4 regions of the Mesorhizobium sp. M1004 genome follow, and region 2 is predicted to be linked to each of the others. Evidence: predicted binding sites of a transcription regulator. Region 2 holds the regulator's gene; each other region holds the start of a gene.

Region 1 (5,710 bases), on a different contig from region 2:
CTGATCGAGCGTCAGCGAGCGTGTGACAGCGTGCAGATCGGCGAAACGCACGCGCACCGTCACCGTGCGCCCGGGCCGTGATTTCGCCCTGAGCCGGCTTGCGACCCGGTCTGCCAGATGCAGCAGCACGGGTCCGAAGATACGCGCCTCGGCCGGCCGTCTGCCAAGCGCCGACTGCGCGCCGGCGGAATGCGACCGCCTGTGGGTTTCGAGCTTTCGCGGGTCGCGGTTCCATGCCAGCGACGCCAGCTTTTCGCCGGTGGCGGGCCCGAGCAACCTTCGCAGCGCCCCGCTATGCGTCTTTGCCAACTGGCCGATGGTCTCGATGCCGATCTCGGCCAGCCGCGCCTTGGTCGCCGGGCCGACGCCCCACATCAGGCCAACCGGCAGATCATGCAGGAAGGCAAGTTCGGTGTTCGGATCGACCACCACCAGGCCGTCGGGCTTGGCCACCTGCGAGGCGATCTTGGCCAGATGCTTGGTGCGCGCCACGCCGATCGAGATCGGCAGGCCGAGCTCTGCCCGGACGCGCCGACGCACCGTGGCGGCGATCTCGGCCGGCGGCCCGAACAGATGCGTGCAGCCGGCGACGTCGGCAAAGGCTTCATCGATGGAAATCCGCTCGACCAGCGGCGTGAAATCGTCGAGCACCTTGATGGCGGCGTCGCCCAGCCGCTGATAGTCGGCGAAATGGCCGCCGACGAAGATCAGTCCGGGGCAAAGCTCGCGCGCGCGTCGTCCGGGCATGCCGCCGCGCACGCCGAAAGCCCTGGCTTCGTAGGAAGCGGCAAGCACGATGCCGCCGCCGACGGCGATCGGCTTGCCCCTGAGCGCCGGGTCGAGCAGCTGCTCGACCGAGGCGTAGAAGGCGTCGAGATCCGCATGCAGGATGGTGGGCTCCATCCCGACCGTTCCCTTTGCGGCGTTGCAGCATTAGCCGCGTCTGTTGTGAGAGGCGTTTTTGCCGAACAAATAGAGAACAAACAGGGCCTATTGTCAAGCGAAGCCGTTGTCGCTGGCCTGCCCGTTCCAGGTCGGGCTGTCGAGTGCTCCGCCTGGGCATCGGACCTGCGGAACATTGTCTCTCGCCTCGGCGTTCATATCCGCGACGGGACGCTGTTTTTGTGGAGGCCGGTATGGGCCAGTTCGAGATGATCGACCTCGTCAGCGTCATTGACGCCTGCACGAGCGATCGCGTTGCCGGGCACTGCGTGTCAATGGCCAGGGCGGTGGAGGAGTTGCGAGTGCTGACCGGTGATTTCGTATCGCCGGACGAGACGGTGGCCAACGCGCTGTCGGCAGTGGCGCTGGGGCGCGGCTGCGCGGTGGTGTTCGACGAGCGAGCGGGCGCCGACATCTTGCTGACGCCGTAGCGGGGCGGCGCCGGGTTGTGGCAGCCAGAAAAGTCGAACAGCGTGCAAAAAGCTGTGCAGGCATGGCCCATAAGCGGGGCGTGGAAAAGTTCTGCGCGTGGGTGTATTCTCCAGGTCGCAAGCGGTCGCAGACCGCATAGGGGGAGAAATGACATGCCGAGGGTTTCAGAACTCTTTTTCAAAACTGCCATCTTGTTCCTGATGTTGGGGATTGCGGCCGGCCTGCAGATGGCGATCTCGGGTGACCACGCCGCTTTTCCGGCGCACGCGCATATCAATCTGCTCGGTTGGGTGACGAGCGCCATCTTCGGCGGCTACTACGCGCTCAATCCGCAAAAGGCGGCGCGTCGCATCGCCATGATCCACTACGGGCTCTACACTCTCGGCTTGGTGATCATGCTGCCGGCGCTGTATGTGATGCTGCAGGGAAACCCGGCGCTTGAACCGATCGTCGCCGGCGGCTCGCTCATTATCGCCGCTGCCGTTCTGGTTTTTGCTTTCGTGGTGTTTTCGCCCGAAACGGCGCGCTCGGTGTCCGGCGTGGTTCCGGCCTCTCGCTGACTGTTCGCGCGCGGCGATCAAAGTCCGACTCGCGTTCGCGACCCGCGACACGGGTTGGCCAGGCCGATGGCCGCAGCCGCTGGCTGCGGTGTCTATCGCCGCGTCGGCGCTTAACATACCCGAGTCCCACCACGTATTATTTCGTGACTATTTGGCGCCGGAACCTTCCCAGATATCGCGCGTTGCGGCGACTGTATTCGCGCTGCCTTATATAGGCAGCCTTGAGTACGTCCACAGCATGGGTTGGGGGAGGAGCAGGCCACCATGTCGAACAGAGAAATCGGAACGTCGGCCTCACTGGGCCGACGCATCGCCGATCTGAAAGCCAGGATGCGAGACGCCAGCGTTACTGAACACGAGATGCAGACCTTCCAGAAGGTCGCAGCCATCATGGGAGGTGTCGAAGGCTCCCTACGCCTCGACGCCGACGACCTGATCGCGGCGTCCTTCGTCACCGAGGCGCTCGGCGATCCCGGGTCGAATTGAAGGTCAGAGCCCGTCGGCACTCAAGTGCCGGCGGTCGATGGCCCGGTTCGCAGCGCCGCGATGCCGGAGCGTGTCTGCACCGCCCGCGGCGGGGATTTCTTGCGCACTTTGAAGATTTCAGGCGAGCGGCCTCGACGGCGCTTGAAATATTGGGCTTCGCGTTCGTGCTTCTCGGCTGCTTCTCGGCTGTCGAAGGTGCCGAGATTGTCGCCGTCCAGCCCTTGACCACAAGGGCTAAGCCAAACCGCCAAGGCGCCTTAAACGAAGGATCCGGCCAGCCGGATCCTTCGAAATATCGCGATGCTCCGGCATCGCCTTCAGCTCATCCTTGGTCCAACTGGTGACGGCGTGGACGTCCCGGGAAACCTCTCGGAAGTCCGCGGTCGCTGCCTTACACGTCGTCGAACGGGCCGCCGCGCCTCGCCAGATCGTGACCAATGGCGGCTTCCTCGGCGTCGTCGGGCAAGGCATCGTCACTGTCCTGGTAGGGGTTGTCGTCATCCTCCTCGGGCAATTCGCCTTCCTTCTCGACACCGGTGGTGTCCGGCAGGCTTTCCTCATCTGCTCCGTCGGGCAGGACCGTTGCGCCACGTAGCGCATCCCAATCCTGCCGGCGCGGCGTCGGCGCTTCCACCTCGTCATTGGCGATCCTGTCGCGGGCATCGTTTTTGCTCGGTGGCGCCTCGACCTCGTCATTGGGTTTTCTGTTTCGTTCTTCCATGATTGCCTCCTCCGGGCGGCTTTGCGTCGAGAAGGTGGAACTCACTTCCGGCTGTCAGGTTCCGGCAACCACTCCATCTCCGTGGAACCAATTGCCGCCAGTCTGCTTTGCCAAGGACTAGTCTGCTTTGCCAAGGAGATGAATCCAGAGGAGCTGGACCATGAAGACTTTCCCCCTCATCCCATGCGTGCTGCTCTTGGCGCTGGCCGACCCGGCGGCTGCGCAGGACAATGGCGACCAGCACGGCCCTGCCGCGCCTTGCCAGGCGCAGCCTCAGGACGATGGTCAGAAGCCGCCGCTCGCCAATGGCGGCGGCGAATCGACCAGCACGCTCGGTCCCTGCGGCGGCGTGCTGCAGCCGCCGCCCAGTGGTGACCAGGGTATGACGCAGCCGCCGCCGGATCAGGGCAAGACGCCGGTGATCAAGCCTGGCGAGGTGCCTGCGCAGCCGCCGGAGCAATGACCTTTGCTTGAAACTTCACGGCGTGGCACGAAGGCGGTCGGTTCCGGTCTTGGCCGGGCGACGCGGTCACCGGATCAATGCCGGCGCCGGCCGCAATCGCCACCGGAATTGGAGCCGTGCATCATCCATGTCGAAGGTCTCCTGAGGGATTGTGCTTCAATGCGAATCTTGCGGGTGCGGGTTCTGCTGGCATGACCGGGAAGCCGATCAATTTAGTCTCCGCTTGCGGAACAAGACCGTACCGGCTGCGTTTGCCTCCAGGAGCCCGCCACCTCGATCTGCGCTGTTTTCGCCTCATGCGGGAACACGGCGGAGCTCGCCAACAACGACAGGAGACGAAGATGAAAACCATCCTTATTCCCGCCGTCGCCGGGCTCGCCATGATCGCTGGTATCGGCATTGCCGCCGCCGACGAGGTCATCGTCACGCAGCCGGCACAGCAGCAGGTGATCATCACCCCGGAACAGCGCACGGTCGTGCACCAGTACGTAAAGAAACATCCGCTTGCCTCGGTCAATCTGCTCGGCGTCGAATTGAATGTCGGCACTGCCTTGCCTGACACTGTCGAGCTGCAGGAGGTTCCCGACGTTCAGTACAGATATGCCGTCGTCGACAACCATACCGTGTTGGTCGACCCCGGCACGCGCAGGATTGTCGAGGTGGTCGAGTAACGCTCGATAACCTAACCATTCATCGGTGATACGGCCCTGTCGTTCTTCCCAAAAGGGCGGCAGGGCCGAATGACGAACATGATGAAAGGAGAATTGCCATGTTGCCGCATGTCGAGACTCCGAACTCCGCCAATGTTGCGGCGTGTTGCGACAAGTTGCTGGCCGAGCGCAACACGGCGCTGTTATCGATGAAGGAAGCGATCGCGCTCCTGCGGGAGCGCACCGGCACCGATCGTTCGGATGCCGACCTCGCGGGGCTGATCGTCAAGAAAGCGGCGCTGCTCGGCGTTGCGGTGATTTCCGACCCGCGCTGAGATGTCTCGTCACTCAAGACGCCGGCCGAATTTTCGGCTAATGTTTTCGTGGAATCTGGACCAACCGACCGGACCCAACCACGGAGGCTTAAGTGACGGACGACAAACAGGACCGCATTCGCCAGCGCGCGCACGAGATCTGGGAAAAGGCCGGCCGGCCTGAAGGCGCGCATCAGGAACACTGGGAGCAGGCCACGGCTGAAGTCGATGGCGCGGTCGCCAAGCCAAAAAAGGCGGCGAAGAAAGCTGACGCCAAGCCCGCCAAGGCAGCCGCCAAGCCAAAGGCAGCGAAGCCTGCCGCCGCAAAGTCCGGCAAAGCCAAATCGAAATAAGGCCAAGTCGAAATAAGGCCAGTCGAAATAAAGCAAGGCCGGAATTCGCTGGCCGGGCCATCCTTGGCGCCCGCCGTTCAGGCCCGCCCGAGCCTCTCAACCTGACGAATTGCGCCTGCGACGGGCAGCGCAATTCCTTGTGTTTGGCGACAGGCGCCCTCATGCCTCCCAGGCATAACTCGACAGCGCAAAGCAAATGCCGGCAGCTGTCATGGCCAGTTCGCATTCGGTGATCTGGCGCAGGTGGCGCAGATAGCGCGTCACGGTCTGTGGCAGCCAGCCGGCGCAGGCCTCTACATAGGCGCGGCTGTGAACAAGGGTGCCGGTCGACAGCCTCTCGTCCTTCTCGGCAACGACTTTCAGATATTGGCGGATGAAGCGGATGTCGTCGGCGATGTCCTGGCTGGCCATTCGCCAGGCCCCGGCGAGGCGTTGGCACTGATCGAATGACAAGGGCAACAAAGGGGGCGGCAATAAAGGCGGCGGCAACGACGGAGATGACGGCAAAGGACGAGAGAGATCGGCGAAGGCAACATGGTTCGCTGTGCTCAAGGACATTCCTCTCTGCGAAAAGAGATATCGTACTTTATGTACGAATGAGCGTCAAGCCAATTTCGTACAGTTGGGACGATGACAATGAATATAGCAGCGGTCGCTTCAGCTAATCACGTATCGTGAATCCTTCAGGACTCGCACCAATTTCGCGGAGGGATTTTCCCAGGATGGTGTTGACTGTTTCCCTCGTGTCGGCGTCGAACAGGTTCAGGCCGCGCCGGATCGTCTCGCGCC
Region 2 (5,710 bases):
TCTCACGGTGCGGGTCTGTTCTCGACGATCCATCGGATGATGCGGTCGACGCGTGGTACGAAAAACACGATGCCTTCCATGCGGCGCTGCTCAGTGCCGCGACATCCAGCTGGCTGCTGCGCTTCAATGCGACGATTTCCGACCAATTGCATCGCCATCACCGCTTTCTGGGTCTGGCCCCGACGCTGCGCGCCGCCGCCGGCCGCACGGATGGACACCGGAAGGCCGTGGCGGCCCTGCGCGACGCCGTGGCGATCGAACACCATACCGCCCTGATGGAAGCGGCCCTCGATCGCGACGTCGAACGTGCGAAAACTCTGATGACCGCTCACATCGGCTACACGCTGCAGGTCTATGCCCAGAGCGAACCCGGCGCGGATGCTGCGCAGCCCCGTCCGAAAAGGAAGCGGCGGTCGTAGCCGACGCGCAGGGCACTTTGGCTTCGTTTCACCCGTTGCCGGAAAATGGGCGCAGGCGGCGCTCGCAGCGCCGAACGTTACGCTGAACAAAACGTCAACACATTCATTAAACTTTAAAAGGTTGCGGAACACAACTGGAACAGATAGTGTTTGTTCTGGGTTTGTTTTTTCTGATTCTGATTTCAGAACCCTTGGGGGCCGCGATGCTGACGCGCAAACAACATGAGCTTCTGATGTTCATCCATGAACGCCTGAAGGAGAGCGGAATCCCGCCGTCCTTCGACGAGATGAAGGAAGCGCTCGACCTCGCCTCCAAGTCCGGCATCCACCGCCTGATCACGGCGCTTGAGGAGCGCGGTTTCATTCGCCGGCTGCCGAACCGGGCGCGCGCGCTGGAAGTGCTGCGGCTGCCCGACTCGATCGCACCAGGCCTCAATGCGGCGAGGAAGTTTTCGCCGAGCGTGATTCAGGGCAGTCTTGGTCAAACCGGCCAAGGGCAAGGCGGCCAAGGACAAGGCGCGATGGGCCAAGGCGGTCTCGGCCGCCAGATCAAGCCGGGCTCGCCGTCGCGTTCGATGTCGGCCGGCAATGACGATGCCGTTTCCGCGATTTCAATCCCGGTTATGGGACGCATCGCCGCCGGCGTGCCGATCGACGCCATCCAGCATCAGACCCATTCGATCTCGGTGCCGCCCGATATGATCATGGGCGGCGAACACTACGCGCTCGAGGTCAAGGGCGATTCGATGATCGAGGCCGGCATTTTCGATGGCGACACGGTCATCATCCGCAATGCCGACACAGCCAGCCCCGGCGAGATCGTGGTGGCGTTGGTCGACGATGAGGAAGCGACCCTGAAACGCTTCCGCCGCAAGGGCGCCTCGATCGCCCTGGAAGCCGCCAACCCGGCCTACGAGACCCGCATTTTTGGACCGGACAGGGTGAAGGTGCAGGGCAAGCTTGTCGGATTGATCCGGCGCTACTGAGCCGGCTTGGGTTTGTATTTTTCACGCTGGTTGTAAGGCGGCAGGCCGCGCGCTTCGCGGGAGAAGCGGCGTTGCTCGTGCCAGGGGCGATACGGCTTGTCGACAGCGAAGCGGATGGTTGGCGCTGCAGCTGCCGATTGCGGATCGAAGAAGACGGCGGCGCTGCCGTCGCGGGCCAGCTGTTTCTTCGTCACGACCAGCACCAGCGGGTCGCGGCACGGATTGTAGGCGGTGGCGTCATCGATGACGATCAGGCTCGCGAAGGCACAGGCCGGCCGCGCCGTCTTGCGGTCTTTCGCAAGCGCTACAATGGCTCCGGAAGGGTGCCGGGCGATACAGAGATCGCCCATGCAATAGAAGGGCGACCCGGGCGGCAGATCGAGCGGATCGAGATCGAACCGCGTATCTGTTGCCTCGAAAATCTCGGGCGGGATAATGGTTTCGGCCCGCAGCGCCCGTTTCCAATTGTCCGTGGTGAATTCGTTGGAGCGTTCGCGGTTGAGGGCGAGTTCGCCGCCACCTATCGGCATGGCCACCAGATGTGCGTCCTCGGATATGAGCACGTCGGGCGTAAGCACCTGCGGCACCGTCAACAGGCCGGCCAGCGCGAAAAGCACGGCCGCCAGCCTGAGCCAGGTGGTGGCCATGGTGGCGATGACGAGGGCGACCGCCACCAACAGCACCGAGCGGATGGAGATCAGCCCGACGGCGTCGACCGGCGAGCGCTCGGAAATCCAGGCCGATATAGCGATCATCGCCATCAGACCCTTGCCCATCACATAGAGGAACGGCCCGTCGGCGCCGAACGGCATCGCCAGTGCGCTGAGCACGGCAAAGGGCATGACGATCAACGAAACAATCGGCATCACGGCCAGATTGGCGATCAGGCTGAGCGGCGACACACGCTGAAAATGCCAGATGGCGAACAGCAAGGTTGCACTGCCGGCGATGATCGAGGTCATGGCGAGGCCGCCCATGGCCAGCGCGAATTTTCGCGACAGGAAGCCGACGAAGGAGCGCTTTGCCAGCGGCGTTCTCACCTTGTCGGCGCGGTAATCGGCCCAGCCGGCATAGGCGCCGACAAGGGCGGCGGTGGCGGCAAACGACATCTGGAAGCTGGGACCGACCACCTCGTGCGGCGACACCAGGATGACGGCAATGGCGGAGATCGCCAGATTGCGCATGGTGAGCGCGGCACGATCGAAGAGTACCGCGACCAGCATGACCGCTAGCATGATGAAACTGCGCTCGGCGGCGACCACGATGCCTGAAATGACGAGATAGGCGGCGATGGAGACGAGTGCTGCCACTGCTGCATATTTCTTGACTGGGCGGCGCGAAGAGAAATCGGGAAACAGCGCAAAGGCGCCACGCAGCAACGCCATGATGGTGCCGGCAACCAGCGCCATGTGCAGGCCGGAGATGGAGATGATGTGGTAGATGCCGGTGCGCCGCATCGCTTCGTTGACCTCGTCCGGGATGCCGGCGCGCACCCCGACAATCAACGCCGCGGCAATCTCGCCTTCGGCGCCGCCGATTTTGCCCCTGATATGGTCGGCAATGTTTTCGCGCGCGTTCTCGATTGCCGAGGAGAGCCGCGCGGTCAGCGGCGGCGGTCCCTGCGTAGCAATGGTTTTCGGATTGCCGAGAAAGAAGCCGCTGCCGCCGATACCGGTGAAATAGCTGTCGAAGGAGAAATCGTAGCTCTCCGGCCGCACCGGACCGGTCGGCGGCAACAGCCTGGCATAGCCGGTGATCAGGGAGCCGGCGGTCATATCGGCGGGAACGGTCCGCGCCGAGAGCCTGACCCGCTCCGGGGCGTAGCGCAGCTCGGGGTAAGCGGTCGAAACCACGTCGAGCGTCAGCCTGATGCGGCCGCTTTCCATCTGTTCGAGACTGACGACGCGGCCGGTCAGCCGTGTCTGAATCTCGGAGCCGAGCATCTGCGTTCCGGCGCGCCAGGTCTCGACTTTGGCGGCGACGACGCCGAGCGCGCACAGCATCGCGGCCATGCAGAACAGATGCGTCCTCGGCCGCGATCGCGTGGCGACAGCGCAACATGTCGCCAGCACCACAATGGCGATTGGCTGCGCAAAGCCGGGCTCGCCGGCCAGCGAGAAATAAATGATGACGCCGGCCGCCAGGAAAACCGGCACCAGCAGGAAGGCGACGCCCCGGTCGAGCTCCGTGTTGGCGGCCGCGGCAAGGCTGCGGCGGAGCGCGGGCCATGACGGACGGCGAAGCCGTCTGCGCAGGCGGGCGATAGATCCGGGCGCTGTGACTTGCGCCGGCAAGGCGTGACCGGGCAGCGCAGGCGCGACGCCGGGATGCGGCTCAGGCAGCGCGAGGGGCAGCGGCTCGGCATAGGGACTATCGGCAAACAGCGAGCGTTCGCTGACGCTTGCCTCGGCGCCTTCGCCTTCCTTCGTGCCCCGGCCACGTCCAGCCATCGGGTCTGCCCCTTGCGCCCCAGACCTCCTATGCTACATGAACGCGCAAAGCGCGAAAGTCCGTGCGGTCGCGTCCACCGCGCCGGAATTGACCATCACTCGCCAAGGACGCTCAATCCTCAATCATATCCCGGCCCTCCGCCCTCAGGCGAGCAAGCCCATCGTGCATTGCCTTCAATTGTTCGGGTGTATGACCCTGCCATTCAGCGAGCTCCCCCAGGATGAGTAACGGATCACGGGAGCGGTAGGATTTCGTCGGATTACCGGGAAATTTTTTATCGGTCAGGTTAGGGTCATCCATGAAAAACCCCGTCGGCTTTACGATGTAAATCCTTTGACGACCGTCACCCGTTGCAAGCTCTGCTCCCCAGATGGCGGCTTCCAGTGTCTGGGTGAAATAGATCCATGACAGTGGTTTACCTCTGAAATTGGAAGGGTGGCCGACGCTCAGCAGATCCCCGGGTTTCAAATCCGCCCGGGTGCCATGGTAGAACGGATCACCCTCCGTATGGTCGGCGTTTCTGGTCATCGGTAGTCCTTCTTTCAATCATGCTTCCTTAGTGGCGAGACCGGACTGCACACAGTTGCGGTGTTCACGATAATGATTGCAGAAAGGTCAATATGCGTGACCAAGCCAACGCTGTCACGGCGGCTTTGTAGTCGGGCAGTGCCGCCTCCGTGAAGAAATGTCCGCTCGTCAGAGGAGGCTACCACCGTCGCAGCGATGTTCCAGGCACTGTGACGGACGCTGCAGCCGAATGAAACCCAGACATTGAAGCTGCTGCCAAATGAGGTTGCGCGGAGGTGCGAACAGATTTTGTGCTACAAGGCTCCGGCGCCCGTTGACGCAACCGATAATTGGCGACGTGCCCCGGCCTCGTCCAGCCATCGGGTCTGCCCCTTGCGCCCCAGACCTCCTATGCTACATGAACGCGCAAAGCGCGAAAGCCCGCGCGATCACGCCCCGCTTTCCAAGGTTCCCGAGAGTTCCATGTCCGACACGGTCGTCACCCGTTTTGCCCCCTCGCCCACCGGCTATCTGCATATCGGCGGCGCGCGCACGGCGCTGTTCAACTGGCTGTACGCCAAGCACACCGGCGGCACGATGGTGCTGCGCATCGAGGACACCGACCGCGAACGCTTCAACGAGGCGGCGACACAGGCCATTCTGGATGGGCTGACCTGGCTCGGCCTTTCCTGGGACGGTGAGGCCATATCGCAGTTCGAGCGCGCGCCGCGCCACCGTGAGGTGGCCGAGGAGCTGGTGCGCCTGGGCAAGGCCTATTACAGCTACGAGACGCCTGCCGAGCTCGAGGCGATGCGCGAGGCCGCACGCGCCAAGGGCCTGCCGCCTCGCTACAACGGCCAGTGGCGCGATCGTGCCCCCTCGGAGGCGCCTCCCGGCGTCAAGGGCGCCATCCGCATCAAGGCGCCGACCGAGGGCGAAACCGTGGTGCACGACCGTGTGCAGGGCGAGGTGCGCTTCCCCAACAAGGACCTCGACGATTTCATCATCCTGCGCTCGGACGGCAATCCGACCTACATGCATGCCGTCGTCGTCGACGACCATGACATGGGCGTCACCCACATCATCCGTGGCGACGACCATCTGACCAACGCCGCGCGCCAGACGGTGATCTACAACGCGATGGGCTGGGACGTCCCGTCGATGTCGCATATCCCGCTGATCCACGGCGCCGACGGCGCCAAGCTGTCGAAGCGGCACGGCGCACTCGGTGTCGAGGCTTATCGCGCCATGGGCTATCTGCCCGAGGCACTGCTCAACTATCTGGCGCGGCTCGGCTGGAGCCATGGCGACGACGAGATCATGTCGATCAAGGACATGATTTCGTGG
Region 3 (5,710 bases), 110 kb from region 2:
CCTCGCTCGATGCGTGGCGCATAGCCCTCGGTGACTGGGATCGGCGGCGCGCCGAACAAGGCGGTGTAATGCCCATAGGCGGCTTCCGTCAGCGAAACGACTCCGTCGAGATCACCGGCAAGCGCCTGTCGGACTGTCATTCAAAGCTCTCCAGGCGCCCGGCCGGTCTGCCAGTCACTCCGCCGCTTCGCGCTTGCCTCCGGGCCGCCGCTCCAAAAGCTCCTTCAGGAAGTGGCCGGTGTAGCTGCGCTTTTCGCGCACGATGGCTTCCGGTGTGCCCTGTGCAACCAGTTCGCCGCCGCCATCGCCGCCTTCGGGGCCGAGGTCGAGCACCCAGTCGGCGGTCTTGATGACTTCGAGATTATGCTCGATGACCACCACCGTGTTGCCCTGGTCGACCAGCTCGTGCAGCACTTCCAGCAACTTGGCGACGTCGTGGAAGTGCAGGCCGGTGGTCGGCTCGTCGAGGATGTAGAGCGTCTTGCCGGTTGCCTTGCGCGACAATTCCTTGGCGAGCTTGATGCGCTGCGCCTCGCCGCCCGACAGCGTCGTCGCCTGCTGGCCGATATGGATGTAGCCGAGGCCGACCTGCTTCAGCGTGTCGAGCTTGTCGCGCACGCCGGGCACGGCGGCAAAGAAATCGACACCTTCCTCGACCGTCATGTCCAGGACGTCCGCGATCGACTTGCCCTTGAACACGACATCCAGCGTCTCGCGGTTGTAGCGCTTGCCATGGCAGACGTCGCAGGTGACGTAGACGTCGGGCAAGAAGTGCATCTCGATCTTGATGACGCCGTCGCCCTGGCAGGCTTCGCAGCGGCCGCCCTTGACGTTGAAGGAGAAGCGCCCCGGCTGGTAGCCGCGGGCCTTGGCTTCGGGCAGACCGGCGAACCAGTCGCGGATCGGTGTGAAGGCGCCGGTGTAGGTGGCCGGGTTCGAACGCGGTGTGCGGCCGATCGGCGACTGGTCGATGTCGATGACCTTGTCGAGGAATTCGAGGCCCTCGATGCGGTCGTGATCGGCCGGATGCTCGCGCGAGCCCATGATGCGGCGCGACGCCGCCTTGAACAGCGTCTCGATCAGGAAGGTCGATTTGCCGCCGCCAGACACGCCGGTGACGGCGGTAAAAGTGCCGAGCGGGATTTCGGCAGTGACGTTCTTGAGATTGTTGCCGCGCGCGCCGACGATCTTCAGCCGGCGGTTTTTCTTGGCCTCGCGCCTGACACCGGGCGTGGCGACTTCGAGCGCGCCCGACAGATATTTACCGGTGATCGAGTTGGGATTGGCCATCACCTGCTGCGGCGTGCCCTGGGCGATGATCTCTCCGCCATGAATGCCGGCGGCCGGACCCATGTCGACGACATAATCGGCATGCAGGATGGCGTCCTCGTCATGCTCGACGACGATCACCGTGTTGCCGATGTCGCGCAGATGCTTGAGCGTGTCGAGCAGGCGGGCATTGTCGCGCTGGTGCAGGCCGATCGACGGCTCGTCCAGCACATAGAGCACGCCGGTGAGGCCGGAGCCGATCTGCGACGCCAGCCTTATGCGCTGGCTCTCGCCGCCCGACAGCGTGCCGGAATTGCGCGACAGCGTCAGATAGTCGAGGCCGACATCGTTGAGGAAGCGCAGGCGGTCACGGATTTCCTTGAGAACGCGCACCGCGATCTCGTTCTGCTGGTCGTTGAGATGTGGCGGCAGTTCGGTGAACCACTGGTCGGCCTTGCGGATCGACAGCTCTGTGACTTCGCCGATATGCTTGCCGGCGATCTTCACCGCCAGCGCTTCCGGCTTCAGCCGGTATCCCTTGCAGACCGGGCAGGGCGTCGCCGACATGAAGCGCTCGATCTCCTCGCGCATCCAGGCGGATTCGGTTTCCTTCCACCGCCGTTCGAGATTGGGAATGACGCCCTCGAACGTCTTGGTGGTCTTGTAGGAGCGCAGGCCGTCATCATATTGGAAGGTGACCTCGCGCTCGCCGGTGCCACGCAGGACGGCATCCTTAGCCTCTTCGGTCAGGTCTTTGAACTTGTCGCCGAGCTTGAAGCCGTATGCCTTGCCCAGCGCTTCCAGCGTCTGCGCATAATAGGGCGAGGTCGATTTCGCCCACGGGCTGACGGCGCCGTCGCGCAGCGAGACGTTTTCGTCCGGCACGATCAGGCTGGCGTCGATGGCGCGCTGATTGCCGAGGCCGTCGCAGGTCGGGCAGGCGCCGAACGGGTTGTTGAACGAGAACAGCCTGGGCTCGATCTCCGGAATGGTGAAGCCGGAAACCGGGCAGGCGAATTTTTCCGAGAACAGGATGCGCTCATGCGTCTCGTTCTTCGATTTGTTGACCGAGTCCTCGCCGGTCTGGCTGGCGTCGAGCGGCCGGTCGGCGAACTCGGCCACCGCCAGCCCTTCCGCCAGCTTGAGCGCCGTTTCGATGGAATCGGCAAGCCGTGTCGCCAGGTCGCCGCGCACGACGATGCGGTCGACGACGACATCGATGTCGTGCTTGTACTTCTTGTCCAGCGCCGGCACATCGGCGATCTCGTAGAAGACGCCGTCGACCTTGACGCGCTGGAAGCCCTTCTTCTGCAGCTCCAGCAGTTCCTTTCGATACTCGCCCTTGCGGCCGCGCACGATCGGCGCCAGCAGGAAAAGGCGCGTGCCTTCCTCGACCGCCAGCACCCGGTCGACCATCTGCGAAACCGTCTGGCTCTCGATCGGCAGGCCGGTGGCCGGCGAATAGGGGATGCCGACGCGCGCAAACAGCAGGCGCATGTAGTCGTAGATCTCGGTGACGGTGCCGACTGTCGAGCGCGGGTTCTTCGACGTGGTCTTCTGCTCGATCGAGATGGCCGGCGACAGGCCGTCGATCTGGTCGACATCCGGCTTCTGCATCATTTCGAGGAACTGGCGCGCATAAGCCGACAGGCTCTCGACGTAACGGCGCTGGCCCTCGGCATAGATGGTGTCGAAAGCAAGCGACGATTTGCCGGAGCCCGACAGGCCGGTCATGACGATCAGGCTGTCACGCGGCAGGTCGAGATCGACATTCTTCAGGTTGTGTTCGCGTGCCCCGCGAATGGAAAGGTATTTATGGTCGGCCATCGCCGGTCGCCGCCTCAGGTCTGGTGTCAGTGGGATCGGCGGGTTTTCCCGGCCATTCCCTATGTAGGTATTTTTGCCGCCACGTCGAGAGACGCCACACTTCTCGACCAAAGCCGTTTAACCGTCTTTCGCGCGAAGGGGCAAGCGGAAAGAACAAAGACCGAACACGCTCCTGACAAAGCTGTGCAGAAACTGACAAGGTGTTTGAGAAACTGACCCTGACGTAAGCTCCCGGCGATCACATTTTCCGTAACCGGCTATTCAAGGTTGACGTCGTCGAATCGGGGGCGCACTCTGCCGGAGTCAACGGAGCCGGCCGTCTTTGATGGCCTCGCCGCCCATAGCGGCCTGCGAGACGCCGCAGGTTTTTGCGATTTGTGCTTCGGATTGACACCTGTCGCAACGGACATAGGAGCGGAGCATGACGCCACCGGATAGTCCCTTGAGGCTCCACCTGCTAGTGGAGCCGCGGCGGGCATAAGTGCCAGGTAGTTTCGAGGCATTGAAGTGTATGTGTCCAAATGGACGCATCGCGACAATCCAACAAACCACCCGACAAACCGTGACCTGCCGAATCCCACAAAAATCAGAGACGGCTAGTCGGATCGTCGGCTGAACGCCGCGAAGCATCCGAAATCAAAGTCGGTATAACACTACCGGCAGTTTGGATTTGGAATCCAAGAAAAGCCCCGACCGTTAGCGGAAGCAACGGCGGGGCTGTTCTTTTGTGAGGAAGTCGTCGGCGCAGGCTTTCTCTCCCGTATAGTAGCTGGGAGAAGGGGCTACCGGCGCGGCGGCTTGATCCCACCCGTGCCGACATCGACAGTGATGCTGCCGGAAATCTTGACATCGGTGTCGCCGATCTTGAACGTGCCGTTCTCGCCGGCAGGCAGCGCGTCGTCCGGCTCCGGCTGCGGCGCGGGCTTGGCGATGCGGTAGTCGCCGGTCACGCCGGGCAGGGCGCCTTTCCGCGACGTGCTGGTGCTGCCCCCGGCAAAGGCCATGCTCGATGTCGCCGCCGTGATGGCAATGGCTATGGTCAGTCTGTTCAGGTGGTAGCGCATGCCAAGACTATAGTGCCGCGCTCAAGGCGAGGCCAGACCAGCGGCGTTGAAATTGAGGGAACACCGGCCTGCATTCGATACGGTGATCAGGCCGCTGCCTGCTTGCGGGTGTCGAAGACGTGGTCGACGAGGCCCCAGTCCTTGGCCTCCTTCGCGGTCATGAAGAAATCGCGGTCAAGCGTGCGTTCGACCTGTTCGTGGGTGCGGCCGCAATGGTGAGCGTAGAGGTCGGCCATGTGCCGCTTGGTGCGCAAAATGCCTTCGGCGTGACGCTGGATGTCGGAGGCCTGGCCCTGGAAGCCGCCCAAAGGCTGATGCAGCACGATGCTGGCATTGGGCAGCGCGATGCGCCGCCCCGGCGTTCCCGCCATCAGCAAGAAGGAGGCCATCGACGCGGCAAAGCCCATGCACACGGTCGACACCGGGCAGCTGACATATTGCATCGTGTCGTAGATGGCGAAACCGCTGGTCACCACGCCGCCCGGCGAGTTGATGTAGAGCGAGATCTCCTTGTCGGGATTGTCCGATTCCAGCGACAGGAGCTGGGCGCAGACCAGCGCCGACATGCCGTCATTGATCTCGCCATTGACGAAGATGATGCGCTCGCGCAGCAGCCGCGAGAAAATGTCGAAGGCGCGTTCGCCGCGGCTCGATTGCTCGATCACCATCGGCACCAGATTGGCAAAGCCGCTCATCTCATTGTCTCCGTTTTGATTTTTCCGGTTCAGGCGGCGCGCAGCAACAGGCGTGGCGCGTTGGCGGCGACAGGCCGCTTGGGCTTGTATGCGCGCAGCCAGAGCCGGCAGCCGGCGCCGGCCATCGCGACCGCAGGCGTCAGGACAAACCCGTCATGGACGATGCGCAGATGCGTGCCGCCGGAAACGGTGCGGGCGAGTGTGAAGGTGACGATGCTCCCCAGCTCCTCGCGGTCGGCGTCGCCGGAACGCTCGCGCCAGGAATAGCGCAGCAGGCGCCCCGGTTCGGCATCGAGCACTTCGCACTCGATCGGCTTCTCAGGCCCGGCAAAGGCAAAGCGGCTGCCGGTTTCCGGATTGATGTCGTTCGGCATCATCCATTCCGCCAAGAGGTCCGGCACGGTCAGTGCCCGCCACACTTTTTCCGGTGCGTCCGGCAGATCGCATTCGAAGGCGAGGGCATCTTTGGCGGTCTGCGTCTGCTTTTCGTCGGTCATTGGTCCATGTCCTTCAAAACGACCTTCAGTCTTTCGATGCGCTCCGGCCAGAATGCGCGGTAGCGTTCGATCCAGCCGAGCAGCGGCTCGAGCCCTTGCGGATCGGCGCGATAGTAGGCGTTGCGGCCGGCGCGTCTTTCGCTGACTAGGCCTGCGCCGCGCAGCACGGCAAGGTGCTGCGACACAGCCGGCTGCGACACGCTCATGCCGGTGCGCAACTCCGACACGCTCATCTCGCCGGAAGTCAGCCGCTCGTAGACGGCGCGTCGCGTCGGGTCGGCCAGGGCGCGAAAAATCTCTGCTTCGATCATGGCAAAAGCATAAGTCGATACTTATCGATTTGGCAAGGGGTGTTTTG
Region 4 (5,710 bases), on a different contig from region 2:
GCCGGACTGCAAGAGGGCTGCGTCTGTCGCCGGCGCCGTCGGGCCGCTTTCAACCGGTTTCTAATTTGCTCGTAAACCATTCCGGTCCGTGCCATGGTTGCCTTCGCACTGCAGCATCGGCCATGCCTTCGCCCGGCGATGATCAGGCAGTGCGGTCAGGACGACAATGCGAATCCGCATCGGCAGCGAGATGAGTTTCGATTTTCCGCAGGAAACGCCGCTGATCGCGATGCTCAACGTCCACTACTCCAGGGCCTCCGATCTCGAGCGCCCGGATTTCCTGACCTCCAACCCGCCGGTGCCGATCCAGAGCTACCGCGACAGTTTCGGCAATTGGTGCAACCGTTTCGTCGCCCCGCCCGGTCGCTTCACCTTCGGCACCGATTCGGTAATCCGCGACCCCGGCACGTTCGAGATGGGCGACCTGATGGCCTGGCAGCACGAGGTGCGCGATCTGCCGTCGGACACATTGCTGTTCCTGTTGCCCAGCCGCTTTTGCGAGAGCGATCTGCTGGCCAGCGAAGCCTGGCGGCTGTTCGGGCATACGCCGCTCGGTATTGCCCGCGTCCAGGCGGTCTGTGACTTCGTCCACAACCATATCGTCTTCAGCTACGGCAATGCGCGGCCGACCCGCACCGCGGCGGAAGCCTATCGCGAGCAAAGCGGCGTCTGCCGTGACTTTGCCCACCTCGCCGTCACCTTTTGCCGTGCGCTAAACATCCCGACCCGCTACTGCACCGGCTACATCAGCGACATCGGCCTGCCCAAACCTTGGGCGAGCATGGATTTCGCAGCCTGGATGGAGGTCTATCTCGGTGGCCGCTGGCATGTCTTTGACCCGCGCAACAATTCGCCACGCATCGGCCGCATCCTGATCGCGTCGGGTCGCGACGCCGCCGACGTGCCGCTGACCCACATCTTCGGACCGGGCACGCTGGCTGGTTTCAAGGTGTGGACGGACGAGATCATCGAATAGGGGCGTCTTTCCGCAAGCTGGCCTTCAACCTGAACGACCAGGCGATTCGTGCGTTGTGATGCCTGTGGAGCTCGGCGGCAGGCCGTTACATTGGGCGCCTTGGAGGGACAGCATGGCAGCGCATGGCGGGTCGAAGACGGTCATCTACGCGGCGCTCGCCGGTAATTTAGCTATTGCTATGACCAAATTCGTCGCCGCCTTCTTCACCGGCAGCTCGGCGATGCTGTCGGAAGGCGTGCACTCGCTGGTGGATACCGGCAATGGCGGGCTGCTGCTCTACGGCATGCACCGCGCCGCCCGTCCGCCGGACCGCACGCACCCGCTCGGCCATGGCCGCGAGCTGTATTTCTGGAGCTTCATTGTCGCCCTGCTCGTCTTTGCGCTCGGCGCTGGCGTGTCCTTCTATGAAGGCGTCGTCCACATCATGGCGCCTCAGCCGGTCGCCAATCCCAAAATCAACTACATTGTGCTGGGCCTCTCAATGCTGTTCGAGGGCAGCTCCTGGTACGTGGCGCTGAAGGAGTTCCGCCAGCAGAAGGGCAACCAAGGCTGGCTGCAGGCCGTGCAATCGAGCAAGGATCCGAGCGTCTACACGATCCTGTTCGAGGACAGCGCCGCCCTGCTCGGTCTGTTCGTCGCCTTCGCCGGCATATTGGCGGCCGAACTCCTCGACATGCCCGAGCTCGACGGCGTCGCCTCGATCGGCATCGCGATGATCCTCGGCGCCACCGCCATCTTTCTGGCGCGCGAAAGCAAGGGATTGCTCATCGGTGAGCCGGCCTCGCCGGAAGTGCAGGCCAAGGTGCTGGCCATCGCCCAGCAGGATCCGGCAGTGCAGCGGGCCAACGGCGTTCTCACCGTCCATCTCGGCCCGCAACAGATCGTCGCTGGGCTGAGCATCGAATTCGAGGACCATCTGACGGCGCCTGAGATCGAAGCCTGTGTCGAGCGCATCGAGGCGCTCTTGAAAAAAGAAATGCCGGAGATCACCAGACTGTTCGTCAAGCCGCAGACGACCGGAACCTGGGAGCACCGGCGCAAGCAGGTCGAGGCGGCGTCGGACTAGTTCTGGACCAGCAGTCCACCGTTGGCGCCATCGCCTGGTCCCGCTAAGATCACCCGACGGATTTCGGAGAATCAACGATGAAAATCGATGGTGGGTGCCATTGCGGCGCCATAACTTATGAAGCAGACGTCGACCCGGAAAAGACCTCTATCTGTCATTGCACCGACTGCCAGCAACTGACCGGTACCGCCTTTCGTGTCACTGTTCCCGCGCCTGAGGATCATTATAGGATCACAAAGGGCACACCGAAGGTTTATATCAAGACGGGATCGAGCGGCGCCAAGCGTGCCCAGGCGTTCTGCGGCGACTGCGGTTCCCATCTTTACGCAACGTCGGTTGGCGACGGGCCGAAGGTCTATGGGATCAGGGCGGGGACCGCGCGGCAACGCGAGGATCTCGTTCCGACCCAACAGAAATGGCACCGATCGGCCCTGCACTGGCTTCCGGAATTCGAGGGCGTAAGCATCGTAGAGGCGCAGTAGCACCTGCCTCCCGGTTAAACGCGGCCCAAACCAGCCAATAATGTGCTAGGCTAGCCATCAAACGGATGGCGGGGGATAGCAATGTCGGAAACGGACAAAGTGTTTGCCGGCTCGATTCCGGAAAACTACGACCATTACATGGTGCCGCTGATCTTCGAGCCGTTCGCCGCGGATTTGGCACGACGGGCAGCGTCCTTGTCGCCCGGCGCCGTCCTGGAAGTCGCCGCCGGTACCGGCGTTGTCACCCGCGCATTGGCTCCAAAACTGTCTCCCGGCGCAAGCTATGTCGTGACCGACCTCAACCAGCCTATGCTCGACTACGCGGCCTCGCGACAAGCTCCCGACAGTCGCATACAATGGCGTCAGGCGGATGCTCTGGCGCTGCCGTTCGAAGATGCGGCTTTCGATCTCGTTTGCTGTCAGTTCGGCGCGATGTTCTTTCCCGACCGAGCCGCCGGCTATCGCGAAGCAAAGCGGGTCCTGAAGACCGGCGGCCATTTCCTGTTCAACGTGTGGGATCGCATCGAAGAGAATGTATTCGCCAATGATGTGACGAATGCTCTTGCGGAGATTTTTCCGAACGATCCGCCCCGCTTTCTCGCCCGCACGCCGCACGGCTACAATGACACTGCATTGATCCGCGGCGAGTTGGAAGCCGCAGGTTTCTCCCGTGTGGTGATCGAGACGAGGGCCGAACAAAGCCGTGCCTCCTCGCCGCGCCTTCCGGCGGTTGCCTATTGCCAGGGAACTCCGCTTCGCAACGAAATCGAGGCCAGAGGAAAACTGGAAGCCGCAACCGATCACGCCGCGTCCGTGATTGCAGCCAGGCACGGCAGCGGCGAGGTTGCGGCCAAGATCCAGGCGCACGTGATCGTGGCTACGGTCTAATGCATGTCGCCCAGAAGTGTGCCGCGGTTCCGGGACAACGACATGCATCAAAACAAAGACTTAAGCGCGTCGTATGAATCCGTTTCAGCGCGACGCGCTTTAATCGTCGCCTTCGACGACACGTAGCCTGAGCTGCCCCGTCTTGGAATCCGCCACCCGCACCCCGGCTTCGGCCTTGGCGGGTCCGCCACCGCGCACTTCGGCTTCGCTTTCGCCAAACTCCAGCGCTTCGATCTTTTGGCCGCGCTTGGTCACCTTCGACGTCGACACCAGTATCTCGTCGATATCCTTGGCCGACTGGCCAAAATGCGTCTGCAACCGGCGCACGCGTTCGTCGACGCGCGCGACGTCTTCCATCAGCCGGATCACCTCGCCTTGGATCAGATGCGCCTGTTCGCGCATGCGGGCGTCCTTGAGGATGGCCTGGATGACCTGGATCGACAGCATCAAAAGCGACGGCGAGACGATGATGACACGCGCCCGGTGCGCCTTCTGGACCACGGCGTCGAAATTCTCGTGGATTTCGGCGAACACCGATTCGGACGGCACGAACATGAAGGCGGTGTCCTGCGTCTCGCCCTGGATCAGGTATTTTTCCGAGATATCGCGGACGTGAATTTCGATGTCGCGGCGGAAAGCCTGGGCCGCGATCTTCTGTTGTTCGGCGCCATCGGCGGCGCGGATGGCGTTCCAGGCTTCCAGCGGAAACTTGGCGTCGATGGCAAGCTGCGGCGCACCGTTCGGCATCCTGACCAGGCAGTCGGGACGGCTGCCGTTTGACAGTGTTGCCTGGAACTCGTAGGCGCCCATCGGAAGGCCGTCGGCGACGATCGCCTCCATGCGCGACTGGCCGAAGGCGCCGCGCGTCTGCTTGTTGGACAGGATCGCCTGCAATTGCACGACCTGGCCGGCCAGCGACTGAATGTTGCCTTGCGCGGTGTCGATGACCGCCAGCCGTTCCTGCAGTTTGGCGAGGCTCTCATGCGTCGATTTGGTCTGTTCGGTCATGGTTTGACCGAGCCTGCCGGTCATGGCGTCGAGGCGCTGGCCGATCGACTGGTTGAGTTCGGCCTGCCTTGCGCCGAACACGTCGGCGATGGCGCCCATGCGGCCCTGCATCTCGGCCTGGCTTTGCAAAATGCCGGCCATCCGCGCCTCGGCGTCGCGGGCGTGGTCGGCGGCTTCCGCCGCGGCGATGGTGCGCGCCTTGGCCGATCGCCACAGCGCCACGACAAGCGCCAGGAACAGGCCGAGAAACACCAGCGCGCCGAGGGCCAGTGCATGGCCGAGCGTGATCGTCGTGGCGCCAAGCCGGGCAACGGGTTCGGAAAGGATGGTGCTCAGGTCGTTCATCCCGCCAGCATAGCCGATTCGCAGACCTGGCACAGATCAAAACGTGAACGAGACCGATTCGCACCGGTTGACGCTTCTCCTGCGACGTTTTAGGTGAGGCGCCATGTCGATCAAGCCGCTCATCATCCTTCCCGATCCCATCCTGCGCCAGGTTTCCAAACCAGTCGAACGCGTCGACGCGCCTTTGCGCAAACTGGCCGATGACATGCTGGCGACGATGTATGATGCGCCGGGCATCGGCTTGGCCGCAATCCAGATCGGCGAGCCGCTGCGCATGCTGGTCATCGACCTCGCCAAGGAAGACGAGCCGCCGGCGCCGCATGTCTTCATCAATCCCGAAATCCTCGAAAGCGCCGACGCCCGCTCGGTCTACGAGGAAGGCTGCCTGTCGATCCCGGACTATTACGCCGAGGTCGAGCGTCCCGCCTCGGTGCGCGTGAAATATCTCGACCGCGACGGCAAGCTGCAGGAGATCGAGGCCGAAGGCCTGATGGCGACTTGCCTGCAGCACGAGATCGACCATCTCAACGGTGTGCTGTTCATCGACCACATCTCGAAGCTGAAGCGCGACATGGTGGTCAAGAAGTTCAAGAAGCTCGCCAAGGACAAGGGGCCGGGCAAGCTGGTGGGATAGGCCCTGCTTTCGGCGACTCGCACAAAATCCCGTCTCGACCCGCCCCTATTGAGAGACGCTTCCTTGCGTGATATCATTGATATCAGACTGGAGACTCAGATGGGCGATATGTTGATCAGAGATATTCCCGAGCCGTTGAAGCGTGAAATCGAGCATGCGGCACGCAAGGGCGGCCAAAGCCTCTCGCTCAAGGCGATCGATTTATTGCGAAAAGGCATGGTTGCGGAAAAAGAAGGCAAGGCCGAGCCTGGACTCACGGCTTGGGATGCGATTCGCGCTGCCTTCGCCTCGGAAAATGCAATCAGCGACGA

The links. The regulator LexA, encoded in region 2, represses DNA repair genes until DNA is damaged. The targets are predictions, from matches to a motif close to TGTTCNNNNTGTGTTCNG.
Region 1: dinB (DNA polymerase IV) is a predicted target of LexA. The motif match lies at 965-982, and genes of this name have one in related genera.
Region 3: uvrA (excinuclease ABC subunit UvrA) is a predicted target of LexA. The motif match lies at 3,246-3,263, and genes of this name have one in related genera.
Region 4: NKH54_RS21235 (DNA recombination protein RmuC) is a predicted target of LexA. The motif match lies at 4,798-4,815, and genes of this name have one in related genera.

The regions. Positions count from the first base shown of each region.
Region 1 is NZ_JAMYNB010000006.1:387,209-392,918, reverse strand. It holds gene dinB (DNA polymerase IV) at 1-903, opposite strand, end outside; gene NKH54_RS15870 (hypothetical protein) at 1,137-1,373, shown strand; gene NKH54_RS15865 (heme-copper oxidase family protein) at 1,527-1,934, shown strand; gene NKH54_RS15860 (hypothetical protein) at 2,199-2,420, shown strand; gene NKH54_RS15855 (hypothetical protein) at 2,441-2,671, opposite strand; gene NKH54_RS15850 (hypothetical protein) at 2,812-3,141, opposite strand; gene NKH54_RS15845 (hypothetical protein) at 3,302-3,604, shown strand; gene NKH54_RS15840 (DUF1236 domain-containing protein) at 3,946-4,275, shown strand; gene NKH54_RS15835 (hypothetical protein) at 4,374-4,589, shown strand; gene NKH54_RS15830 (DUF2934 domain-containing protein) at 4,682-4,921, shown strand; gene NKH54_RS15825 (hypothetical protein) at 5,081-5,332, opposite strand; partial or broken gene NKH54_RS15820 (GSU2403 family nucleotidyltransferase fold protein) at 5,583-5,710, opposite strand, start outside.
Region 2 is NZ_JAMYNB010000005.1:106,318-112,027, forward strand. It holds gene NKH54_RS12030 (GntR family transcriptional regulator) at 1-419, shown strand, start outside; gene lexA (transcriptional repressor LexA) at 623-1,405, shown strand; gene NKH54_RS12040 (ComEC/Rec2 family competence protein) at 1,399-3,855, opposite strand; gene arr (NAD(+)--rifampin ADP-ribosyltransferase) at 3,968-4,384, opposite strand; gene gltX (glutamate--tRNA ligase) at 4,847-5,710, shown strand, end outside.
Region 3 is NZ_JAMYNB010000005.1:215,273-220,982, reverse strand. It holds gene NKH54_RS12665 (GNAT family N-acetyltransferase) at 1-140, opposite strand, end outside; gene uvrA (excinuclease ABC subunit UvrA) at 175-3,096, opposite strand; gene NKH54_RS12655 (hypothetical protein) at 3,879-4,100, opposite strand; gene NKH54_RS12650 (ATP-dependent Clp protease proteolytic subunit) at 4,247-4,855, opposite strand; gene NKH54_RS12645 (SRPBCC family protein) at 4,885-5,352, opposite strand; gene NKH54_RS12640 (ArsR/SmtB family transcription factor) at 5,349-5,663, opposite strand.
Region 4 is NZ_JAMYNB010000010.1:135,025-140,734, forward strand. It holds gene NKH54_RS21210 (hypothetical protein) at 1-95, opposite strand, end outside; gene NKH54_RS21215 (transglutaminase-like domain-containing protein) at 167-976, shown strand; gene NKH54_RS21220 (cation diffusion facilitator family transporter) at 1,089-2,042, shown strand; gene NKH54_RS21225 (GFA family protein) at 2,120-2,524, shown strand; gene NKH54_RS21230 (class I SAM-dependent methyltransferase) at 2,606-3,412, shown strand; gene NKH54_RS21235 (DNA recombination protein RmuC) at 3,512-4,765, opposite strand; gene def (peptide deformylase) at 4,869-5,399, shown strand; gene NKH54_RS21245 (hypothetical protein) at 5,499-5,710, shown strand, end outside.